3 regions of the Nonomuraea sp. B12E4 genome follow, and region 1 is predicted to be linked to each of the others. Evidence: riboswitches for the same ligand, from Rfam matches in the RefSeq annotation. Region 1 holds a riboswitch; each other region holds the start of a gene.
The links. Region 1 has a riboswitch for cyclic di-AMP ahead of ABGB18_RS03060 (CHAP domain-containing protein). Riboswitches for the same ligand answer to the same signal wherever they lie in the genome.
Positions count from the first base shown of each region.

Region 2: another riboswitch for cyclic di-AMP. It lies ahead of ABGB18_RS34100 (hypothetical protein); the one in region 1 lies ahead of ABGB18_RS03060 (CHAP domain-containing protein).
Region 3: another riboswitch for cyclic di-AMP. It lies ahead of ABGB18_RS36565 (GH25 family lysozyme); the one in region 1 lies ahead of ABGB18_RS03060 (CHAP domain-containing protein).

Region 1 is NZ_JBDPME010000001.1:668,504-675,670, reverse strand. Features, by position in the region: gene ABGB18_RS03085 (polysialyltransferase family glycosyltransferase) at 1-244, shown strand, start outside; gene ABGB18_RS03080 (DUF6716 putative glycosyltransferase) at 228-1,400, opposite strand; gene ABGB18_RS03075 (hypothetical protein) at 1,403-2,347, opposite strand; gene ABGB18_RS03070 (aldo/keto reductase) at 2,445-3,266, shown strand; gene ABGB18_RS03065 (Gfo/Idh/MocA family oxidoreductase) at 3,288-4,241, shown strand; cyclic di-AMP (ydaO/yuaA leader) riboswitch at 4,359-4,495, shown strand; gene ABGB18_RS03060 (CHAP domain-containing protein) at 4,507-5,187, shown strand; gene ABGB18_RS03055 (YoaK family protein) at 5,626-6,336, shown strand; partial or broken gene ABGB18_RS03050 (YciI family protein) at 6,493-6,633, shown strand; partial or broken gene ABGB18_RS03045 (RNA polymerase subunit sigma-24) at 6,678-6,938, shown strand; gene ABGB18_RS03040 (AraC family transcriptional regulator) at 6,962-7,167, opposite strand, start outside.
Region 2 is NZ_JBDPME010000020.1:41,475-48,641, reverse strand. Features, by position in the region: gene ABGB18_RS34110 (DUF4032 domain-containing protein) at 1-427, shown strand, start outside; gene ABGB18_RS34105 (alpha/beta hydrolase) at 435-1,286, opposite strand; gene ABGB18_RS34100 (hypothetical protein) at 1,339-1,866, opposite strand; cyclic di-AMP (ydaO/yuaA leader) riboswitch at 2,033-2,166, opposite strand; gene ABGB18_RS34095 (DUF5302 domain-containing protein) at 2,328-2,528, opposite strand; gene ABGB18_RS34090 (rod shape-determining protein) at 2,789-3,778, shown strand; gene ABGB18_RS34085 (YetF domain-containing protein) at 3,775-4,350, shown strand; gene ABGB18_RS34080 (ABC transporter permease) at 4,560-5,735, opposite strand; gene ABGB18_RS34075 (ABC transporter ATP-binding protein) at 5,780-6,493, opposite strand; gene ABGB18_RS34070 (peptidoglycan-binding protein) at 6,490-7,167, opposite strand, start outside.
Region 3 is NZ_JBDPME010000023.1:24,742-31,908, reverse strand. Features, by position in the region: gene ABGB18_RS36585 (helix-turn-helix transcriptional regulator) at 1-853, shown strand, start outside; gene ABGB18_RS36580 (SAM-dependent methyltransferase) at 948-1,769, opposite strand; gene ABGB18_RS36575 (PPOX class F420-dependent oxidoreductase) at 2,285-2,749, opposite strand; partial or broken gene ABGB18_RS36570 (AbgT family transporter) at 2,896-3,133, opposite strand; gene ABGB18_RS36565 (GH25 family lysozyme) at 3,912-4,640, opposite strand; cyclic di-AMP (ydaO/yuaA leader) riboswitch at 4,650-4,797, opposite strand; gene hypF (carbamoyltransferase HypF) at 5,095-7,167, shown strand, end outside.

The DNA.
Region 1 (7,167 bases):
GCTGCCCCGGATGTCGGCGGACGGCACGATCGAGCAGCCGTCGCCGGCCCTGGACCTGCCCCGGCTCGTCCACGCGGTCGGCTATTGCATGCAGGCCGAAAGCTATCCGGACCTGCGGCCGGAGGGCATCGAGTTCGACCGGCGCTACTTCAAGCGCAAGCGCCTGGAAGTGCTGGGCCTCGCCGAAGGGGGTAAGCCCAGCACGTTCACCAAGATCCGCAGAAAGATCAGGTCAGCGATCTGAGATAGCGGCGCATCCGCCGCTTGGCCCGGTAGCCCGCCCGCAACATCGTGGGCGGCACCTCCACCCGCAGCCTGGCCCGGCGCCGCGCGGCCGCGAACTCGGGCCCGTCGAGCAGCGACTTGGCGGGCACCCGCGGCCGGGAGATCACCAGCCCGGTCAGCAGCCCCGCCCAGTCGTTGCGCTCGGCCGGCTGGAAATAGTTGGCCGCGCACCACCGTTGCGAGGCCATCCGGAAGTCGCCCTTGGCCAGGTCGTCGAGCGTGCCCAGCAGGTCGCTGTCCTCGAACACCAGGTTGATCATCTCGGCGCTCACGCCGAAGTCGCTCAGCACCAGCGACGGCACGCCCATGGCGATGGCCTCCAGCGCCGCCGTCGAGCTCACCGTGACGAACCCGGCCGCCTGCGAGAGCTGGTCGTGCATCGACCCGGCCTCGAACAGCAGCCGCCCCGGCTCGCCCATGTCCCGCCACAACCGCTGGTAGTGGTGGCGCTCGTTGTGCGTCTGCCGCTCGTCCTCCAGGGCGCGCAGCTTGATCACCACATCCAGATCGGGCCGCCGCCCGGCCAGGTCGGCCAGCGCGGTCAGGATGCTCTCGCGCTGCTCGCGCTGGCGCGGCACCTTGGCCTGGGTGGCGAACACCACCCGGTTGCCACCCCTGGAAACGACGTCCGGCCGCAGGAACGGCAGCCTGGCCAGGCCCACCGCCCCGCCGCCGCCGAGCCGGGCCGCGATCTCGCCGAACTCGGCGGTCTCCCGCTCGCTGTGCACCACGAACAGATCACAACCGCTGCGGAACAACCACGCCTTCTCCGTCGCGGGCACCGAGATGCCGGGCAGCCCGCTGACGAACACCGGGCGCGGCCGCAGCCCCGCGAACACCTCGGCCACCAGCACGTCCACCACCGGGCCCGTGCAGGCCACGAGGATCACGTCCGGCTGCGTACGCTCGGCCACGCGGCGCACCGAGCGCGCGGACAGCACCGGCGGCAGCTCGCCCCCGTGGTCGCGCCCGCCCACCGCGGCGGCGATCTGTTCCGGCGAGGGCGCGATCGGTGTGCGCACCACCACCAACTCCGTCGCACAACCCGGGGGGAGATCCTCGAGCAGACAAGCCGCCCACTTCAGATATGAATCGGAGTCGGCAACCGCCAACACTTTCAACCGGACACTCCAGTCAGATGTGAGCGCAGGGCAGGAGCCGCCCTGCTGGTCCACCAGTCATCAGGAACGTCCACGGGCTCCACGGCGACACCGCGCGGGCTGAGCAGCACCCGCAGCGAGGTGATCGCGGTGGAGGGAAGGCTCAGCACCCGCTGGCCCGGGTCCAGGCCACGCAAGGTCAACTCGGCGGGCGCGCCGGCGTCGTGCACGGTGATGCCGGGACGCTCCCGGATCAGCGCCACGTCCACCGGGTCCTCGCGGCGGTGCGGATAGTAGGCCAGCGGCTCCCGCGCGGCCAGCTCCGTCAGCCAGCGCAGGTAGTGCTCGCGGTGCACAAGGCCGTTGCGCACGAGCGAGGTGCCGAGCACGACCGTACGCTCGGCGGGCCCCTCGGTGCTCGGCGGCTGGGCCCGCAGCCAGGAGAAGTCGTGCCGGACCAGGTTGACGCCCGCCTGCCGGACGGCCTCCGCCAGCTTGTCGTCCACGGCCAGGGCGGTGAAGATCGACACCTTGCTCAGGCGCAGCCGCAGCGCCGCCGCCAGGCCGAGCGCACTGCGCAGCTTGGTCGGCGTGGCGCGGGCCCGCAACAGCGGCTTGTACGGCCCCCCGGCCAGCAGTTCGAGCAGCCGGATCGTGGCCAGCCCATCGTCCACCACGATGATGCGGCCGGGATTGGACACGAGCCAGCGAAGCTGCACCTTGCCGGAAAAGGCGTCGCCGACCGCCTGCACCCGCCTCGGCATGCGCTCACGCGGCTCCGCCAGCACCAGGCCGTCAGGGAGCCCGAGTGCGCCCAGCTCCCGCCGCGTCGCCTTCAGCGGTCGAAGCCCCGCACGCGGCACGACAGCCGTGGTGGGACCGAGGAGCCCGGCGTGATGGGCCTCGACGGCGCACAGCATCTGGAGCGGGGACTCCACCCAGGCCGACGCCTGTTCGACCACTCGTTGCCCTCCCAGCCGGGTGATGGCCCGTTATGACCCCTGCAAGCTACCCCGGCCGCCTTAAGCCCTCAGAAACTCAACGTGAACAATGGACGGTATGAACTCGCTCATGCTCAACACCGACGGCGTGCAGATCCCGCAACTGGGGTTCGGCGTCTGGCAGATACCCGCTGACGAGGCCGAACAGGCCGTGACGACCGCGCTGCGGGCCGGTTACCGGCACATCGACACCGCCGCGGCCTACGGCAACGAAGACGGCGTGGGCCGGGCTGTGCGGGCCGGCGGGCTGCCCCGCTCGAAGGTGTTCGTCACCACCAAGCTGTGGAACGGGGATCACACCCGCGCCGAGGAGGCCTTCGACGAGAGCCTGGCCCGGCTGGGCCTGGACTACGTCGATCTCTTCCTCATCCACTGGCCGGTGCCCAAGCAGGGCAAATATGTGCAGGCGTGGAAGGCGATCGAGAAGATCTACCGTGACGGCCGGGCCAAGGCCATCGGCACGTCCAACTTCACCGTCGCGACGCTCACCCGGCTGATGGACGAGACCGAGATCACGCCGTCGATCAACCAGATCGAGCTGCACCCGTACCTGCAGCAGCGCGAGATGCGGGCCTTCCACGAGGCCAACGGCATCCTCACGGAGGCGTGGAGCCCACTCGGGCAGGGCAGGGGGCTGCTCGACGACCCGGCGCTGGGGGTGCTGTCGGGGAAATACGGCAAGACGCCCGCGCAGATCGTGCTCCGCTGGCACCTGCAGCTCGGCAACGTCGTCATCCCCAAGTCGGCGACGCCGTCCCGGATCGCCGAGAACATCGACGTCTTCGACTTCCTCCTCGATCCCGAGGACATGGCGGCCATCGGCGCGCTGAACAGGGGGCAGCGCATCGGGCCCGACCCCGACACGTTCAATGTGAGCTGAAACGTCGTAACATTCTCCCCCGTGCGGGAGTTTGCGTGGGGTATAGCGGCGACGGGCGGCATCGCGCGTACGGTCGGGGCGGCGATCGTGGCCGAGCCCGGGATGCGGGTGGCCGCCGTCGGGTCCAGGGTGCTGAGCCGGGCGCAGGCCCTGGCCGCCACGTTGGGGGCGGAGTCGGCCTACGACTCCTATGAGCGGCTGTGCGCCGACCCGGCGGTGGACGCGATCTACGTGGCGACGCCGCATGCCCAGCACCTGGAGGTGGCCGAGGCGGCCATCGCCGCCGGCAAGTCCGTGCTGTGCGAGAAGCCGCTGGCCGCCACCGTGGCCGACGCCGAGCGCATGGTACGCCTGGCGCGCGAGGCGGGCGTGTTCCTCATGGAGGCCATGTGGATGCGCTTCAACCCGCTGATCCAGGCCATCGCGGCCGATCCGCGCTTCGGCGACCTGCGCTCGGTGCAGGCCTCCTTCGGCTTCAGCCACCCCTACGACCCGGCACACCGGCTGTGGGCGCCCGAGCTGGGCGGCGGCGCCCTGCTCGACCTCGGGATCTACCCGTTCGGGCTGGCCCAGCTACTCCTCGGCATGCCCTCCGGCCTGCGGGTCACCGGCTCGCTGGCGCCGAGCGGGGTGGACGCGGAGGCGGCCGGTGTCCTGTTGTATCCGGAGGGCCGGCGGGCCCTGGTGGAGACGTCGCTGGTGGGCGACTACCCCAACAGCGCCAGTGTCGTGGGCACCCGGATGCGGGCCGACATCCTGGCGCCGTTCTGGGCCCCGCGGCGGATCCTGTTCTCCGGGCCCGGCATGGAGCCGGAGGAGCACGTGCTGAATCCCGCCGACAACGGGTACGCCGGCGAGCTGCGCGAGGTCCGGGCCGCGACGGCCGAGGGCCGGACCGAATCCCTGATCATGCCGCTTGACGAGTCCCTTGCCATGATGGGCCTGCTGGCCGACGCTCGGAAACAACTTGGCTAGCCATGCCTTTATGGACTTGTAATCCACTTGCCTGATGTATTACCTTATGGGGCATTCGGAGATAAACATCCGGTTTGTCCGGATTTATCCGACCATCGTTTGGAAGATCACAGGAACGTCCTGTGACCGCTGAATCCGCCTCCGGGCGGAACCGGGGACCCACGTCCTTGGGGTGAATCGGCACTCCGGTGCCGTAGGGCAGCTTCCACGCCCGAACCCGTCAGCTAACCCGGTAAGCGGCATGGAAGCAAGGAGCGCCCCCTCGATGGCTACGCATCCCTGTACGACCTCGCCGAAGACGCACCTCGCCCGCGCCGCCCTCGGTGTGGCCGTCGCCGCCGCGGTCTTCGGCGGCCAGGTCACCGCCGCCGGCGCCGACACCGGCCACGAGCAGCCGGCCGCCGTCACCGTCCACGAGCAGCCGGCCGCCGACAAGCCGGAGAAGGCGCCCATCACGGCCACCGCCGCGCAGGTCCTCGCGCTCGCCCGATCCCAGATCGGCACCTCCGAGGACGCCGACGGCGGCGGCACCAAGTACCAGAAGTGGTACGCCGCCTCCCCCCGCGCCGAGGAGACCGTCGCCCGCGACGGCGGCACCACGGCGGGCTACCTGAACGCCGCCTGGTGCTCGATGTTCGTCTCCTGGGTCGGAGACCACATCGGCGCCCCCAGCCTCGTCGGCTGGGACGCCTACACCGTCGCCCACGCCGAGTGGTTCGCGGCCAACAACCGCTTCGGCGACAAGCCCAAGCCCGGTGCCGTCGTCTTCTTCTCCTGGAGCGGCAGCAAGAACATGGACGACATCCAGCACGTCGGCTTCGTCGTCAAGGACAACGGGGACGGCACCATCTCGACGATCGAGGGCAACACCCGGGGCCAGGTGGCCGCCCGGGTCCGCCCGAAGTCCCAGGTCGTCGGCTACGGCTACCCGGACTACGCGGCCTGACCACCCGGGGCCCCGCCGGACACGATGTGAGCGCGCGCCTTTCGCCCGAGGCGCGCGCTCACATCGCGTCCGGGGGCGATCTACCCCGGGCGGCAGGGTCGCGCGACGGCCGCGTTCGTCGCAAGCGCACGACAGCGGAATCACCGGGGCCGCCAAGACGGCGGGTTTGCCCGGCCCGCTGAGTGGCTACGAGTATCCGGCGGCACTGTCATCAGCGGAAACCCGCCGACAACACACCGCGGCACCGCCGGCGCGCCACCACCGTGGGCGCCACAGGGGCGCCGCAGTGGGTGCCCACACCGGACATCACTGTGGGCGCCGCAGGGGGCGCCGCAGGGGGCGCCACATGTGTCGCCGCCACGCCGCCGAGGAGACCCGCATGAGAGCCGACCCGCGACCCCGCCGGTCCGCCGGCGTCCGCCGTACCGGAGGTCGTGGGTGAGGGGCGGGCTGAGGCGGATCGCCGACGCGCTGTTCCCCGGGGGAGAGAACCCGCACGGCGAGCTGCCGGCCCTGCTGATCGTGCTGACCCTGGTGAGCGGCCTGGTGGACGCCGTCAGCTTCCTCGGCCTGGGCCGGGTCTTCGTCGCCAACATGACCGGCAACGTGGCCTTCCTCGGCTTCGCCCTGGCCGGCGACAACCAGCTGGCGGTCTGGGCCCCGCCGCTGGCCCTGGCCGCCTTCGCCGGCGGCGCGTGGAGCGCCGGACGGCTGACCGGGCTGCTCGCGGACGCGCGGCGGGAGTTCGTCATCCTCACGGTCGCGCACGCGTTCCTCGTGGCCGCCGCGCTCGCGCTGGCCCAGCTCGCCGGGCACCGCGAGCCGGTCGTCCAGGCGGTGCTCATCGCCCTGCTGGCCTGGGGCATGGGTTTGCAGAACGCCTCCGTGCGCAGGGCGGGGGTGCCCGACATGACCACCACCGTGCTCACCCGTACCATCACGGGCCTCATCGTCGACCCGCCGGGGCGGGCCGCCCGGCGGCGGCAGGCCGTGTCGGTCCTCACCCTGCTCGCCGGCGCGCTGGCCGGCGCCGCGCTGAACCTGACCGTCGGACCGGTGCCGGCGCTGGCGGTGGCCCTGGTCCTGCTCGTACTCGTCGCCGTCACGACCCCCCGCACGCCTGGGCCCCCGGCCCCGGCGGGAACGTAGGCGGCCGCCTTTACCATGTAGATTTCTTGAGGATCTTGACACGGTGGATTCCTCGGTGGCCGGCGGCGCGGCGGAGGTGTCGATCCGCCGCGGAGTCGTTCGACGCGTCGACGGGACCGGCGGGTGGCCGGGACACACGAAAAGGAGATCATCTCGATGAAGTTCATGATCGTGGGCAAGGCCGGCGTGGAGACCGAGGCCGGGGTGCTGCTGGCGGCCGAGGGCCTCTACCCGAGCTCGGAGGGGGCGCGGATCGCCTACAGCGGAGGCCGGGCGAGCGTGATCGACGGGCCGTTCACCGAGGCCAAGGAGCTGATCGCCGGGTTCTGGCTGATCCAATGTCCCGCTCCCCCATCGTCGAGCTCAACCGGGCCGTCGCGCTCTCCATGGCGTACGGGCCGGAGGTGGGCCTCGGCCTGCTCGACCAGATCGTGGACGAGCCGTCGCTCAAGGACTACCACCTGCTGCCGAGCGTGCGGGGTGACCTGCTGTTCAAACTGGGACGGACCCGGGAGGCCCGCGCCGAGTTCGGGCGGGCGGCCTCGCTGACCCGCAACGCCCGCGAACGCGCCCTCCTGGAGGAACGCGCCGCCGCCTGCTGACGGGCCTCTCGCGGGGCGCAGGCTCAGCAGGTCTCCAGAGCCGGGAGGCGTCCGGCGAAGAACGCGCCCGGGGACACCCCCATCATGGTGCGGAACTCGGCGTTCATGTGCGACTGGTCGTAGTAGCCGGCCGCCGCGGCGAGCCGCGCCCAGCGCGGGGCCCTGGCCCGGCCGGCGGCGAGCACCCGGCGGATCCGCGCGATGCGCGCGAAACGCTTGGGCGGCAGCC
Region 2 (7,167 bases), on a different contig from region 1:
GATCGTGCGGCCCAAGGTCGTCGACGCCGGGCACCACCAGCGGCGGCTGCTCCGGCTGACCGGGCTCGACGTGGAGGAGAACCAGGCGCGGCGGCTGCTCAACGACCTGGACGGGTTCCGGGTGGCCCAGGGGCTGCGGAACGAGGAGGAGGCCATCGTGGCGCACCGGTGGCTGGCGGAGGTGTTCCAGCCGACGGTGGCGGCCATTCCCCCGGAGCTGCGCGGGAAGCTGGAACCCGCGCAGCTCTTCCACGAGATCCTCGACCACCGCTGGTACCTGTCCGAGAGGGCGGACGCCGACGTGGGGCTGGCCGCGGCCGTCACGTCCTACGTGGAGAACGTGCTGGTCCACCGGCCCGACGAGCGGGCCCTGCTGCCGGAGTCACCCGACGGGCAGCCGGCGCTGCCCGAGGGGCCCGCGAGTTAGGGCCGGGTCAGGCGCCTTCGGTGGTCAGCTTGGTGATCTCGGCCGTGATCTGCGGCCACAACGGCACCGGCAGATCGTGTCCCATGCCCGGATAGGTCACCAGCCGGGCGCCGGGGATGGCGGCCGCCGTGGCCCGCCCGCCCGCGACCGGGATGAGCGGGTCGTCCTCGCCGTGCAGCACCAATGCGGGCACGCCCACCCCGCCCAGCCCCTCGGTACGGTCGCCCGAGGCCATGATCGCCGCGAGCTGCCGGGCCGTGCCCAGGGGGTCGAAGCACCGGTCGTAGGCCAGCGCGGCCTTCATGGTGACGTTCTCCCGGTCCAGCTCGTAACCGGGCGACCCGATGATCGACCAGGTCCGCACCGCCTGTGCCAGCACGGACTCGCGGTCGGCGGGCGGGGTGGCCCGCAGCACCGCGGAGGCGGCCTCGGTCGGCGGGGCGATCGAGGGGCCGGGCGTGGACATGATCGAGGTCAGCGTCAGCACCCGCGCCGGGTGCCGGATGGCCAGCGTCTGGGCGATCATCCCGCCCATCGAGGCGCCGACCACGTGCGCGGCGGGCCAGCCGAGGGCGTCCATCAGCCCGGCGGTGTCGTCGGCCAGGTCGTCGAGCACGTACGCGGACGGCGCGCCCCGCGCGGGCGCCCCCCTGTCGTGGAAGTGGGTGGACAGGCCCACGTCGCGGTTGTCGAAGCGCACGACGTGGTGTCCCTGCTCCGCCAGGAGCCGGCAGAATCCTTCGTCCCAGTGGATGAGCTGGGCGCCGAGCCCCATGATGAGGAGCAGCGGGCGTCCTGCCGGCGAGCCGAAGCTCTCATAGGCGATTTCGATGCCGTTCGCGGCTACGCGGGTGGTCACCGGACCAGAATGACATTCTGGAACGGCCCCGTAAAGGATGCCGCGGGCGGTGTCAGCCGCGGTCGGCCCAGGCGCCGGTGGAGAACGGGACCGGCCGGCCCCTCCTGCCGGGGCCGTCGCCCCACTTGGTGATGACGTAGTCCACGTCGATGTGGCCCTCGCCGCCGTTGCCGTCGACGCCCAGGGTGTCGGGGTTGAACGTGCCGCCGGTCAGGTCGGCGAAGGTCTTGGCGTCCAGGTCCAGCATGACGCCGTTGCTGGAGGGCTCGCCCGGGCCGCGGTCGCCCACGAAGAAGGGCATCTTCTTGCCCTTGTAGATGACGTAGCCCTCGGTCATGAGCGGCCAGCTCGGGCTGGCGGCCAACTGCTTCTGCATCGGCTTGCCGCTGGCCGGCAGTCCCGTGTCACCGGCTCTGCCGGAGGCGTCGTCCCAGAAGTATGACGCCGTGGTGGAGCCCTTGAGCAGCACTTCCTCGTCGGCGCCCGAGTCGGCGTACGCCGCGGTGCCGGCTAGTGCCAGCGCGCAGCAACTGGAGGCGGTGATCAGAGCGAGGGAACGCAGACCAGTGCGAGCAGACATGAAAAGTAGAGCCCTTCACGAGGAAACAGGGGGTCGCGCTCTCCGGGGGCGCAGGCATGGCCGCTCAGGCCACCCGGCGGGGTCAGGTGGAGCGCTTGGAGAATCCGGGAAAGGGGCTGCTCAGAAGGCAGCCGACACTACGTTGTCCAGTGGTTCGATCATGGGTATGTCCTCTCCATCACGCCTACCGGGTTAGCTGACGGGCTCGGGCGTGGAGATGCCCTACCGGCGCGGCCGGATTCACCCCAGTGGAGGTGGGTCCCCGGTTCCCGACTGATCGGGATTCGGCGCCAACCGGTGGTCCCTCTTGGGTAAGGGCCGGGTCACCAGTTGGTAATGGCGAAAACAGTAGCATCGAATCGGACAAACGCAAACGTTTCACCATGAATCGGGCGAAGATCTACCTTAAATGGCAAAGAGAAAGGGGGTACGGCATGCCGTACCCCCATGGAAACCGGGCCTCAGCCGCCGCTCTTGCGCCTGAACGATCTTTTACTCGCAGCTGGACCGTGCGCCCCGTGGATCTTCGATGGGTCGCCGCCCCTGCCACCCGCGCCCGAGCCGGCGTGCTGGTTGCGCTTGCGCTCCAGCGCCTCACGGAACTTGCGCTTCATCTCGTCCTCGGGAGTTTCGTCGTTTTCCGGCTCCGGTGTTTCCGCCATGAGAGGACCTCCGTGGTGTTGGGGACACCCACAGCTTCGCACGCCGCTGCTAATGACGCGAAACCGGCGCGGACCAACGTCACGGCGTGGCGGGCCCGCGCGGCCTCGCCGCTGCCTGCGACAGCACCGCGCGCGGGCCGACAAACCCCCGCTGACCTCGGCCTTCACGCGAGGTAAAGCGGAACGGTTACGTTCCTGGTATTGCGTTGGAGCAGCTCCGGAAATAGACCCGGCATGATGCTCCGGCCCCCGGTCCCGCAATGAGCCTTCTCGGTCGTGACCTGGCCCTGGATCTGGGCACGGCCAGCACCCGGATATACGTCAAGCGCAAAGGGATCGTGCTGGACGAGCCTTCGGCCGTCCGGCGCGACAACAACTCCGGCAAGGTCATCGCATTCGGCACGGAGGCGGCCGACGGCGCCGACGACGCCGACGACGCCGAGACGTACTGGCCGATCAACGGCGGCCTGCCGGCCGACGGCGAGATGAGCCGGCGCATGGTCAAGCATTTCCTGCGCAAGGTGCACCGGCATCCGTTCTCCAGGCCGCGCATCGTCATGGCGATGCCCGACGACTCCACCCCGATCGCGCAGATGGCGCTGCGCGATCTGGCGTTCGAGGCGGACGCCAGGGGGATCCTGCTGTTCCCGCACGCGCTGGCGGCGGCGCTCGGCGCGGGCCTGCCGGTCAGGGACTGCGTGGGCAGCATGGTGATCGACATCGGCTGCGAAACCACCAGGATCGCCGTGGTCTCGCGCGGGGACGTGGTGGCGACCAGCACCGTCCTCGGCGGCGGCCGGGGCGTCGACAGGGCCATCGCCCGGTGGGTGGAGAGCCAGTACGGGCTGGTGCTCGACGAGGGCGAGGCGGACGCGGCCAAGCGTGGCGCCGGGCAGCCGCCGTACGAGGAGGTCGTGGTCAAGGGGCACGATCCGGACACCGGCGAGCGGCGCTGGGTGGCCCTGCCCGCGCAGGGGATCCGCGAGGCGGGCGGGCAGCAGGTCGAGTCCATCGCGTGGGCGGCGGTCGAGACGGTGGAGCGCTGCCCCGCCGAGCTGGCCGCCGACCTCAGCGAGCAGGGGGCGATGCTGATCGGGGGCGGCTCGTTGCTGCGAGGGCTGGGCCGGCGGCTGCGTACGGCGCTGAGCATGCCGGTACGGCGGGCCGAACGCCCCCTTGAGGCGGTCGCGCTCGGGCTGGGCCGGTGCGCGGAGGAGCTGGGGCTGATCGCGAAGCTCCGGCGGCAATGAGCGAGGACCTGCTGCACGCCGGGGTCTCCCTCGCCGACAAGGCCGTCAGGACCGTGGCCGTCTACCTCACCGTGGCGGCGCTGCTGCGGATCGCCGGCAAGCGCGGCATCGCCCAGCTCAACAACTTCGACTTCGTGGTCATGCTGCTGATGAGCAACGTCGTGCAGAACGCGATCATCGGCCCGGACAACTCGCTGGTCGGCGGGCTGGCGGGGGTGGTGATCCTGGTGGCGTTCAACGCGGTGGTGGTGCGGTTCGCGGCGGAGGTGCCGGTCGTGGGCAAGATCGTCGAGGGCGGGCCGATCGTGCTGGCCCGCGACGGGCACTACATCAGGTCGGCGCTGCGCCGGATGGGGCTGCGGCAGGCCGACGTGGACGTGTCGATCCAGCTCAGAGGCGGTACGAGCGTGGCCGACACGAGCCTCGTACGGCTGGAGCCCGGCGGCGCTGTGCTTATCCGGCTACGCCCCGAGGAGGAGCCCGCCGAGCGCGGCGACCTGGCGGAGCTGCGGCTCAGGCTCGACCGCATCGAACGCAAGCTCGACAGCCTCGCCGGCCACGACGGGGCCTGAGGCTCGCCGGCGCGGGGGGCGGGGCGGACCTGAGCCTCGCCGGCGTCTCCGTCCCGGGTCACTCCCTGATCACCCGCAGCCGGACAAACTGCTACGTCCCCGATTAGGCCCCGGGCAGGGGGAAGGCGTGATCGGGGTTCCGGGCCGCCGGCAGCCGGCGGCCGGTCCCCCGCACGGTACGGGCCCGCCCCCCCGAGCCCCGGTTCCCCCTACGGCGTGGCCAGGGCCTCTGTCGGTGAGAGGCGGGAGGCGCGGATGGCCGGGTAGAGGCCCGCCACGGCGCCGATGAGCAGCGTGGCCGCCAGGCCGCCCGCCGTGGCCCAGGCCGGCACCACCGAGGGCCAGCCACTGTAATACGCGTAGCCCATCGTGACCCCCATGCCGAGCAGCACTCCCCCGCATCCGCCCAGGGCCGACAGCAGCAGCGACTCCGACAGGAACTGGGTGCGGATCTGACCGCGGGTGGCGCCCAGGGAGCGGCGCAGGCCGATCTCCGCCCGGCGTTCCAGGACCGAGATGACCATCGTGTTGGCCACGCCGACCCCGCCGACCAGCAGCGCCACCGCTCCCACGCCGAGCAGGAGGTTCGCGAACGCCTGGCTGGTCGCCTGCTTGGCCGCCAGGGCGTCCGACGGCCGGGAGACGTCCACCTCGTTCGGCGCCTCCGGGTTGGCCGTGGCGGCCAGGACCTGGCGTACGGCCTCCAGCCTGGCCTCCTCCGAGCGCGTGTAGAGGGTGGTCGGATGGCCGTCGAAGTTCAGCCTGGCCTCCGCCACCGGCCAGCCGACCAGGACCCCGCTGTCCAGGTCCGTCGCCAGCGCCACCGGCGCCAGCACGCCGATCACCGTGAAGCGCACACCGCCCACCACGACCTGCGTGTCGGGTCCCGCCGCGCCGACCCCGAGCCGCTGGGCCGCGGAGGCCCCGAGCACGGCGGCCGGATAGCGTTCGGTGGCCGCGTTGAGCCAGGTCCCGCTCTGCAGGGTGGCGCCCACGGTGGCGGGCAGGTCGAGGCGGACCGCGTACGCGGACAGGCCGCCCGTCTGGGCCTCCGGGATCCGCTCGGAGCGGTAGACCTTGGCGTCGGCGACCTTGCCCGTGGCCGAGGCGGCCTGGACCGGTCCGATGCGCTCGATCATCGCCTCGGCGTCCATCGGCATCTTGGCCTCCTCGCCCATGAGCGTGGTGCCCGGCGAGACGGTGAGCAGGTTGGTGCCCAGCGCGGAGAGCGTACGGTCCAGCTCGGCGCCCGAGGAGGACGAGAGCCCGACCACGCCGACCATGGCCGCGATGCCGATGGCGATGCCGAGCGCCGACAGGAACGCCCGTAGCGGCCGCGTACGCAGGCCGACCGCGCCCACCCGGAGCACGTCGCCCAGGCTCATCCTGGCCGGGACCAGCTTCGGCCGCGGAGCCTCGAAGCCCGCCGTCACCGGACACCCGATTCGGCGGGCCAGGGCTCGCTCTCGACGGCGGAGTCGGAGATGATCATCCCATCACGCATGCGTACCTGCCTGGGCAGACTGGCGGCGATCTCCCGGTCGTGAGTGATGATCACGATGGTGGTGCCGCCGGCGTTCAGCTCGTGCAGCAGCTCCATCACGCCCGCGCCCGACACCGAGTCCAGCGCGCCGGTCGGCTCGTCGGCCAGCACCAGCGGCGGGTCCCCGGCCACGGCCCTGGCGATGGCCACACGCTGCCGCTCGCCGCCGGACAGCTCGTGCGGCTCGTGGTCCAGCCGGTGGCCGAGGCCCACGCGTTCCAGCGCGGCGGCCGCCCGCCGGCGGCGCTCGGGACGGCTCAGGCCGGTGTAGATCAGGCCGTCGGCCACGTTGTCCAGCGCCGGAACCTTCGCGGCGAGGTGGAACGACTGGAAGACGAAGCCGATCGTGGTGGCCCGCAACGCCGAGAGCTTGCCGTCGGAGAGCTGCGACACGTCGTACCCGTCGATGTGGATGGTCCCGGAGGTGGGCCGGTCGAGGGTGCCGACGACATTGAGCATCGTCGACTTCCCCGACCCGGACGGGCCCACGATGGCGATCAGCTCGCCGTGCTGGATGTGCAGGGACACCGAGCTCAGCGCCGTGACGCCGCCGGGGTAGGTCTTGGAGACGTCCGTCAGGGTGATCATGGGGAACGTCATTTCGGCATCCCCACGGTCATGCCCTCGGTGAGCCCGTCGCCGAGGACCTCGACCCGGCCTCCGGCGAACAAACCCGTCTCAACAACGATATATCGGGACTTGCCGCCTTCGATGACTTCGAGGCCGTACCCGCCCTCCTGCAGCGCCACCAGCGCCGCGACCGGCACGGTGAGCACGTCCTTGCGCTGCGAGGCCGTGAACGTCACGTCCACCGCCGCCTTGTCGAGCCCGCGCGCGGACTTGCTGTCGCCGATCGAGACGAGCGCCTCCAGCCGGGTCTCCGCCTCGTCGTTCTGGCTCTCGCCCGGCACGATGACCGTGGCCACCTCGGTGACCTTGCCGTTCACGCTCTTGCCGTCCGGCAGCGTGACCTGGACCTTGGCGCCCTTCTTGGCCATGCGCTGGTCCTCGGCCTCCATCTGGACCGTGACGACCTTGGACGTACCGGTATAGGTCAGTACCCGCTGGCCGGGAGCGGCCGGCTGGCCCTTCTCCGCCTCCAGGCTCTCCACCCGTACCTTGTCCGGCGCGAACACGACCCGGCCCAGCTCGACCACGCCGGTCTCGTCCAGGCCCCGGTCGTCCTGCCATTCCTGGACGGCCTCGGCCGTGTCGTAGGTGTACTCGTCGTCGACGGTGAAACCGTCGTAGCCGAGCTTGCTGAGGTTGCGCTC
Region 3 (7,167 bases), on a different contig from region 1:
ACGGCAGCCGGGACCGACGGCGCTACGCATACTGGTGGGGGCGCACCTGCGGCGGCTGAGGGAATCCCGGGGGATCAGCCGGGAAAAAGCTGGATACACCATCCGAGCATCACATTCCAAGATCAGCCGGATGGAATGCGGGCGCTGCAGCTTCAAGCTCCGCGACGTGGCCGACCTGCTCACTCTCTACGACATGGCCGACGGCGCCGAGCGCTCCGCCTTGCTGGCCCTGACCGAGCAGGCCAACGCGCCCGGCTGGTGGCAGGACTACCGCGACGCGATCCCCGACTGGTCCGAGCCGTATCTCGGGCTGGAGCAGGACGCGGCGCTGATCCGTACCCATGAGATCCAGTTCGTCCCGGGGTTGCTGCAGACCGAGGACTACGCCCGCGCGCTCATCGCCCAGGGGCTCAGGCACGAGTCCGCGGAGCTCATCGAGCGCCGCGTCGAGGTGCGCATGCGCCGCCAGCGGATCCTGGCCGCCTCCACGTCGCGCAAGCTCTGGGCGGTGCTGGACGAGGCCGCGCTGCGCCGCCGGGTCGGCGGCGGGGCGATCATGCGTGATCAGCTCCGCCATCTCGGTGAACTGGCGGAGTCGCCGCACATCACGCTGCAGGTGATGCCGTTCAGCGCCGAGGGCGCGATCGGTGGCGTCGGGCCGGTCACCATCCTGCGGTTCGCCCAGGCGGACCTGGACGACGTGGTCTATCTCGAACACTTCGCCAGTGCGCAGTACCTCACCAAGCCCTCCGAGGTCAGCCCCTACCAGCAACTGATGAACGAACTCATCGTGCAGGCGCCGCCCCCGGCGGCGACCGGGGAGATCCTGCGCCAGGCAATGGCGGCGCTGTAGGGGGTCGAAGCCCGCGGGCTCTGGGCGTGTGGGCTCTGGGCGTGTGGGCTCTGGGCGTGTGGGCTCAGGGCTTGTGGGCTCAGGGCTTGCGGGCTCAGGGCTTGCGGGCGACGCCGCACAGCGCGTCCACCTCCGCGAGCGGGGAGAGGGGGTCGGGGTCGGGGCGCCACAGCGGGAGGGACACCACGCCCGGCGGGGCCAGTCGCAGCCCGTCGAAGAACGCGGTGAACTCCTCTCGGGTCCGCAGGTTGTACGGCGCCCCCGGCCCCCGGTTGTAGGCCTCCTGGGCCTGGTCGAGGGCCTCACCGGTGACCACGTTGACGCCGTCCCACAGGGCCAGGTGGCTGCCGGGTGGCAGGGCGTCCATCAGCCGTGCCACGATCGCGTGTGCCCCCTCGTCGTCGGACAGGAACCCCACGACCCCCATCAGCATGAGCCCCACGGGCCGGGTGAGGTCCAGGGTCCTGGCCGCGGCGGCGATGATCGCGCCAGGGTCGCGCAGGTCGGCCTCGACGTAGTCGGTGGCTCCTTCCGGCGTGCTGACCAGCAGGGCGCGGGCGTGGGCGAGCACGAGGGGGTCGTTGTCCACGTACACCACCCGGCAGGACGGGTCGGCCCGCTGGGCTACCTCGTGGGTGTTGTCCACCGTGGGCAGGCCGGTGCCGACGTCGAGGAACTGGCTCACGCCCGCCTCGTCGACCAGATAACGCACGATGCGGGCCAGCAGATGCCTGGACAGGCGGGCAATATGCACAATATCCGGGAATGATTGACTGAAATGGTCACCTACTTCGCGGTCGATGTCGTAATAATCCTTGCCGCCGAGCCAGTAATTCCACATGCGTGCGGTGTGCGGCATCGAAGTGTCGATCCGGGGCGGGCGCGCGCGACCGGTGGGAGGGAAATCACCTGTCATATGGCTTCTCGTCATTTGTCGGATTTGGGGGGGTGATCCAAAGCTGGCGCACGCGGAAAGATGTGAAATAGCACTCGCGCGCAGCTCGGGCCGGATCACCAGTTCTCGATCGAGCCGAGCAGCTCCGTTACGGCGTCCGCGTCCCCCGGCCGGGGCGCCGGGGGCGAACTTCAGCGCGGGGGCGCCGTAGGTGAGCACGGACTCCATGGCTCAATCCCTGCCCAGGTGGGTGCGGATCACCTCGGCGAGCGGCTCACGCCGGTCGCAGGCGTCGAAGGCGAAGCGCGCGCCGCAGCCGGCCACCTCCCGGTAGACCAGCACGAAGGGCGCGGGCCTGGCGCCGAGCTCGCGCAGCCGCTCGTCCGCCGCCCTGCCCGCCTACCTGCCGGGCAACGGCGGCCTGCTGGCGGCCGTCGCGCTCATGGCCAAGGGCTGGGACGGCGGCCCGCCGCGGGCACCCGGTTTCCCGGAATCCTGGACGGTCCGCCACGAGGGCCTGCGCGCGTGGCCCTGAGTCACTGTGCCAGGCGTGCCGGGAAGCCGCCGGTGGCGATCGGGCCCCAGCGGTCGATGTGCAGCCGGATCAGCGACTTGTCCTGCCGGACCATGGCGGCGCGGTAGTCGTCCCAGTCGGGGTGCTCGCCCGCGATGCACCGGTAGTAGTCCACCAGCGCCTCCAGGGCCTCGGGCATGTCGAGCACCTCGGCGCGCCCGTCGACCTGCACGTACGGGCCGTTCCAGTCGTCGGACAGCACGCAGATCGAGGCCCGCTCGTCGCGCCGGGCGTTGATCGCCTTGACGCGGTCGGGATAGGTGGAGACCACGATGCGGCCGCCGTCGTCGACCCCGCAGGCGACGGGCGAGAGCTGCGGCCGGCCGTCCGCGCGGGTGGTCGACAGCAGCCCGTGGTGCCTGGGACGAAGGAAGTCGAGCAGTTCGGGCAGTTCGACGCGGCGTGCGGTAGCGATGTTCGGAGCCATCTCAAGTGCCTTTCAGTCGTACCAAGGCTTTCGATCCTTTCATCCCGCCACCGCGCCCCCGCCCACCCCGGCACCCGCCTCGCGCAGCTCCACGCCGGTCCACGCGGGAGCCGATGGCACAGAAGGTTCCCTGATCTACGGGGTGGTCACCGGACGGGAGCGCCCGGTCCGAGGGGAATGCCGAGGGCCCGCCACGCCAGGAAGAACAGCGTCCAGGCCACCGGCATCACCAGGCTGAGGGGGCAGGGTGAGGGCGATCAGCGTGCCGATGCCGGCGGACCTGCGGTAGCGCTGGACGAAGCCGAGCACCAACAGGAAGTAGGGGCTCATCGGCGTGAGGGCGTTGGTGCAGGAGCCGGCGATGCGGTAGAGCGCCTCACCGCTGCCACGCGTACCCCCATGATGGGGCAACTATCGGTCTCGGCCGTTCGGGTACGGCATGGCTCGGTCCAGAAGTGGTAAAACCTACGGGATAAATATCCCATAAATCGACTCAATGGGAAGTTTGGGGGTATTCGATCAGTTGGACGTGTGAGTGCCGGGAAAAACACACCCGCCCGGCACTCACACCAAGGAGGACGTCATGTCTGTCCAGCACTATCTGGCGGCTGCGATCGTCGTCACAGGTCCCTACCCGAACCCGAGGGACAGGGGCGCCTACAGCAGAAGCGCCCGCCGCCGGCGGCGCCGCCGCTGATCCGCGGGTGGACCTGACGTCACGGCGATGACCATGACACCTTGGCGGAGCGACGCCAGGACGTACGCGACCTTGACGCCGCTCCGGACATCACTGACGGCGGACCTGCTCATCACGGGCGACTACGGGCGATGGCGCAACGGTGGCGGTACCTGGTGATCGCGGGGGCGATCGGGCCCGTCACCACCATGAAAGCGGCTAGTTCGGGCGTGCATGGGAGCACGCCGCCGGCCAGTCGATACGCGGCCCCACCCCCGGACTCCACAAGGAGCCCAGGGGTGCGCGGCGGTTCAGGGGGTGTAGACCGCTCAACGTACGCCGCGCGGTCCAGCGCTCGCCGCCCAGGGTGACACCCGCTCCATGCGCGAACATGCTCGGCTTCGACGACTTCAACAAGCTCATCGGCCTGGACGAGCACGCCACCCTGGAGGAGCGCTACCAGGCGCCGGACTGAGCGGTCGGCGGTCAGGCCGTCTGGCGGCCCAGGCCGCGCAGCTGGCTGGGAGTCAGCGTCGAGACATCCTGGTCGATGGGCGACTCGGAGTACTGGTGGATGGTCCAGGACTTCCAGTCGGCGGGCGGGGTGACCGTCCCCCTCTGCTTGCCGTAGTGGGCGACCCACAGCGGGTACTCCGACAGGCCGTGGCCGTAGGTGTCGGCGAAGCGCCAACTGCTGTAGAACATCGGGGCGACGCCGGTCTTGTCCTTCACGTACGACAGCCAGGTCCTGGCCCAGTCGTTGACCTCGGAGACGGTCTTGCCGTCGGTGGTCTCCAGGTCCAGGACCAGCAGGTCGCCGCGCTTGGCGGGCTGGGCGTTCACCGTGGCCAGGAAGAAGTTCGCCTCGGCGATCGGGTTGTTGCGCGGGTGACCGTAGTGGTACGCCCCGCGGACGATGCCCTTCTTGCCCAGCTCCTGCCAGTGCCGGGCGAAGGAGGCGTCGCGGAAGTCGAGGCCCTCGGTGGCCTTGATGATGCCGAACTGGGCGGAGCTCGTGGTCCAGTTGTACAGCGGCTGGTGGTTGGAGATGTCCTGGCCGTAGGTGAGCTGCCCTGGCTGCGCCTGGGCCGCGGGCACCAGCGGCTCGTCGTTGTCGGTGACGGACGCGAGCGCGGTGCCGGCCGCGGCGGCGGTCGTGCCGGCCAGGAGAACGCCGGCGATGGCGAGGCTGAAGCGTTTGCTTGGGTTCAGCATGAGGGCGGTGACTCCTTGCTTCCACGCGCCTACCGGGTTAGCTGACGGGTTCGGGCCTGGAAGTGCCCTACGCCCGCCGGTCTGAGCCGGCGGGCGATTCACCCCCGAAGATGGGTCCCCGGCCCCGCACCGAGTGCGGATTAGGCCTGGTCAACGAACTGGCAACACTACGACGAACGCTTGTCAAAGCATCGGCCGCGCTTGCCAAAAGGTATATATCGATACTTAAAGGTGGCAAGTAGGTCAAATGCGGCTGCGGTGGGTAACGTGCGGAAACCCCGGATCCGTAGGGGTTGTGGGCTCGGTAAAGAATCCTTGGGGTGTGTCGGTAAACGCCCTGTCGGCGGCATCCGAGGGGTCTCGGGATGCCCTGGTGACTGCCAGTCATGGTGCTTGTCATGTGGTACCGGTGTGCCAGCCGGGATTTCCGCGCCTTTCGTTGCACACTGGCTCGATGGGGGTGCGGGTCAGGGTCGAAGGCGTCGTGCAGGGGGTGGGCTTCCGGCCGTTCGTGCACGGGCTCGCGACCGGGCTGGGGTTGGCGGGGCTGGTGGGCAATGACGCCCGCGGCGTCTTCGTCGAGCTGGAGGGCGGCCGGCGGGAGATCGAGGAGTTCCTGCTGCGGCTGGAACGCGACGCGCCGCCGCTGGCCGCCATCGACCGCGTGACCGTCACCTCCGGCGTACGGGCGGCGCGGCCGGAGGGCGGGTTCCTGATCGTCGAGAGCGACCCCTCGGGCCTGTCCCGCGCACTGGTGTCGCCCGACATCGCCACCTGCGCCGACTGCCTGGCCGAGCTGGCCGACCCGGCCGACCGGCGCTACCGTTACCCCTTCGTCAACTGCGTCAACTGCGGGCCTCGGCTGACGATCGTGCGCGGGCTGCCGTACGACCGGCCGCTGACCACGATGGCGGGCTTCGCGATGTGCGCCGACTGCCGGGCCGAATACCACGATCCGGCGGATCGGCGCTTCCACGCCCAGCCCATCTGCTGCCCGGCGTGCGGCCCCCGCCTCAGCCTGGTCGGCGCGCCGGGCGAGCCACCGGCAGGCGCCGCCGGGGCCCTGGCGGGCATCGCGGGGGTGCTGGCGGGCACCGCCGAGGTCCTGGCCGGTGCCGCCGAGGTGCTGCGCGCGGGCGGGGTGCTGGCGGTCAAGGGCGTCGGCGGCTACCACCTGGCGGTGCCGGCCACCGACCAGACCGCCGCCGCCACACTGCGGCGGCGCAAGCGGCGGACGGACAAGCCGTTCGCGGTCATGGTGGCAGACCTGGACGAGGCCCGGCGGCTGTGCGAGGTGGACCCGGTGGCCGCCGACCTGCTCACCGACCGGGCCCGGCCTATCGTGCTGCTGCCCCGGCGCGCGGACGCGCATGTGGCCGACGCGGTCGCGCCGGGCAACCGGCGGCTCGGGGTGATGCTGCCGTACACGGCGCTGCACCACCTGCTGCTCGCCGAGGTCGCCGCGCCGATCGTGCTGACCAGCGCCAACACCGCCGACGAGCCCATCGCGTACGACGACCGCGACGCGTTCGAACGCCTGGCCGGCATCGCGGACGCGTTCCTCACCTACGACCGCCCCATCCACCAGCCCGCCGACGACTCGGTGGTGTGCTCCTTCCGGGGGCAGGCGATGCCGCTGCGGCGCTCGCGCGGCCACGCCCCGCGCCCGATCATGCTGCCCGGCCGGGCGCCCCGGCAGATCCTCGGCTGCGGAGCCGCGCAGAAGAGCACGTTCTGCCTGGCCAAGGGGCGGCGTGCGATCGTCTCCCCGCACCTCGGGGACCTGGCCGACTATGCCACCCTGCGCGCGTACACCGAGGGCATCGCCCGCCTCCAGACCCTGTTCGGCGTGCGGCCCGAGGTCGTCGCGCACGACCTGCACCCGGAATACCCCGCCACCAAGTACGCCATGGAGCTGCTGCCGGACGTGGCGCCGGTCGGGGTGCAGCACCACCACGCGCACATCGCCTCCTGCCTGGCCGACAACGGCGAGTCCGGCCGGGTGATCGGCGTCGCGTTCGACGGGCTCGGCTACGGCCTCGACGGCACGCTGTGGGGCGGCGAGTTCCTGCTGGCCGACCTGGCCTCGTTCGAGCGGGCCGGGCACCTGGCCCCGGTGCCGATGCCGGGCGGCGAGGCGGCGATCCGCCAGCCGTGGCGGATGGCCGCCGCCTACCTGGACGGGGAGGGCGACGCGCTGGCCGTGGCCCGGCGCAACGAGCGCTGGTGGGCCGGCGTGACCTCACTGGCGCGCAGCGCCGACGCGCCGCTGACGTCGAGTGCCGGCCGCCTGTTCGACGCCGTGGCGGCGCTGGTCGGCGTGCGGGACACGGTCGCCTACGAGGGGCAGGCCGCGATCGAGCTGGAGCAGCTCGCCGACCCCGCCGAGCGGGGCTCCTACCCGGCGGCCGTGTCGGACGGAGCGGGCCCCTTCGTGGTGGCCGGCGCGGACCTGGTGCGGGCTGCCGCGGCGGACCTGCGGGCGGGCACCGGCCCCGCCATCATCTCCGCCCGCTTCCACAACGGC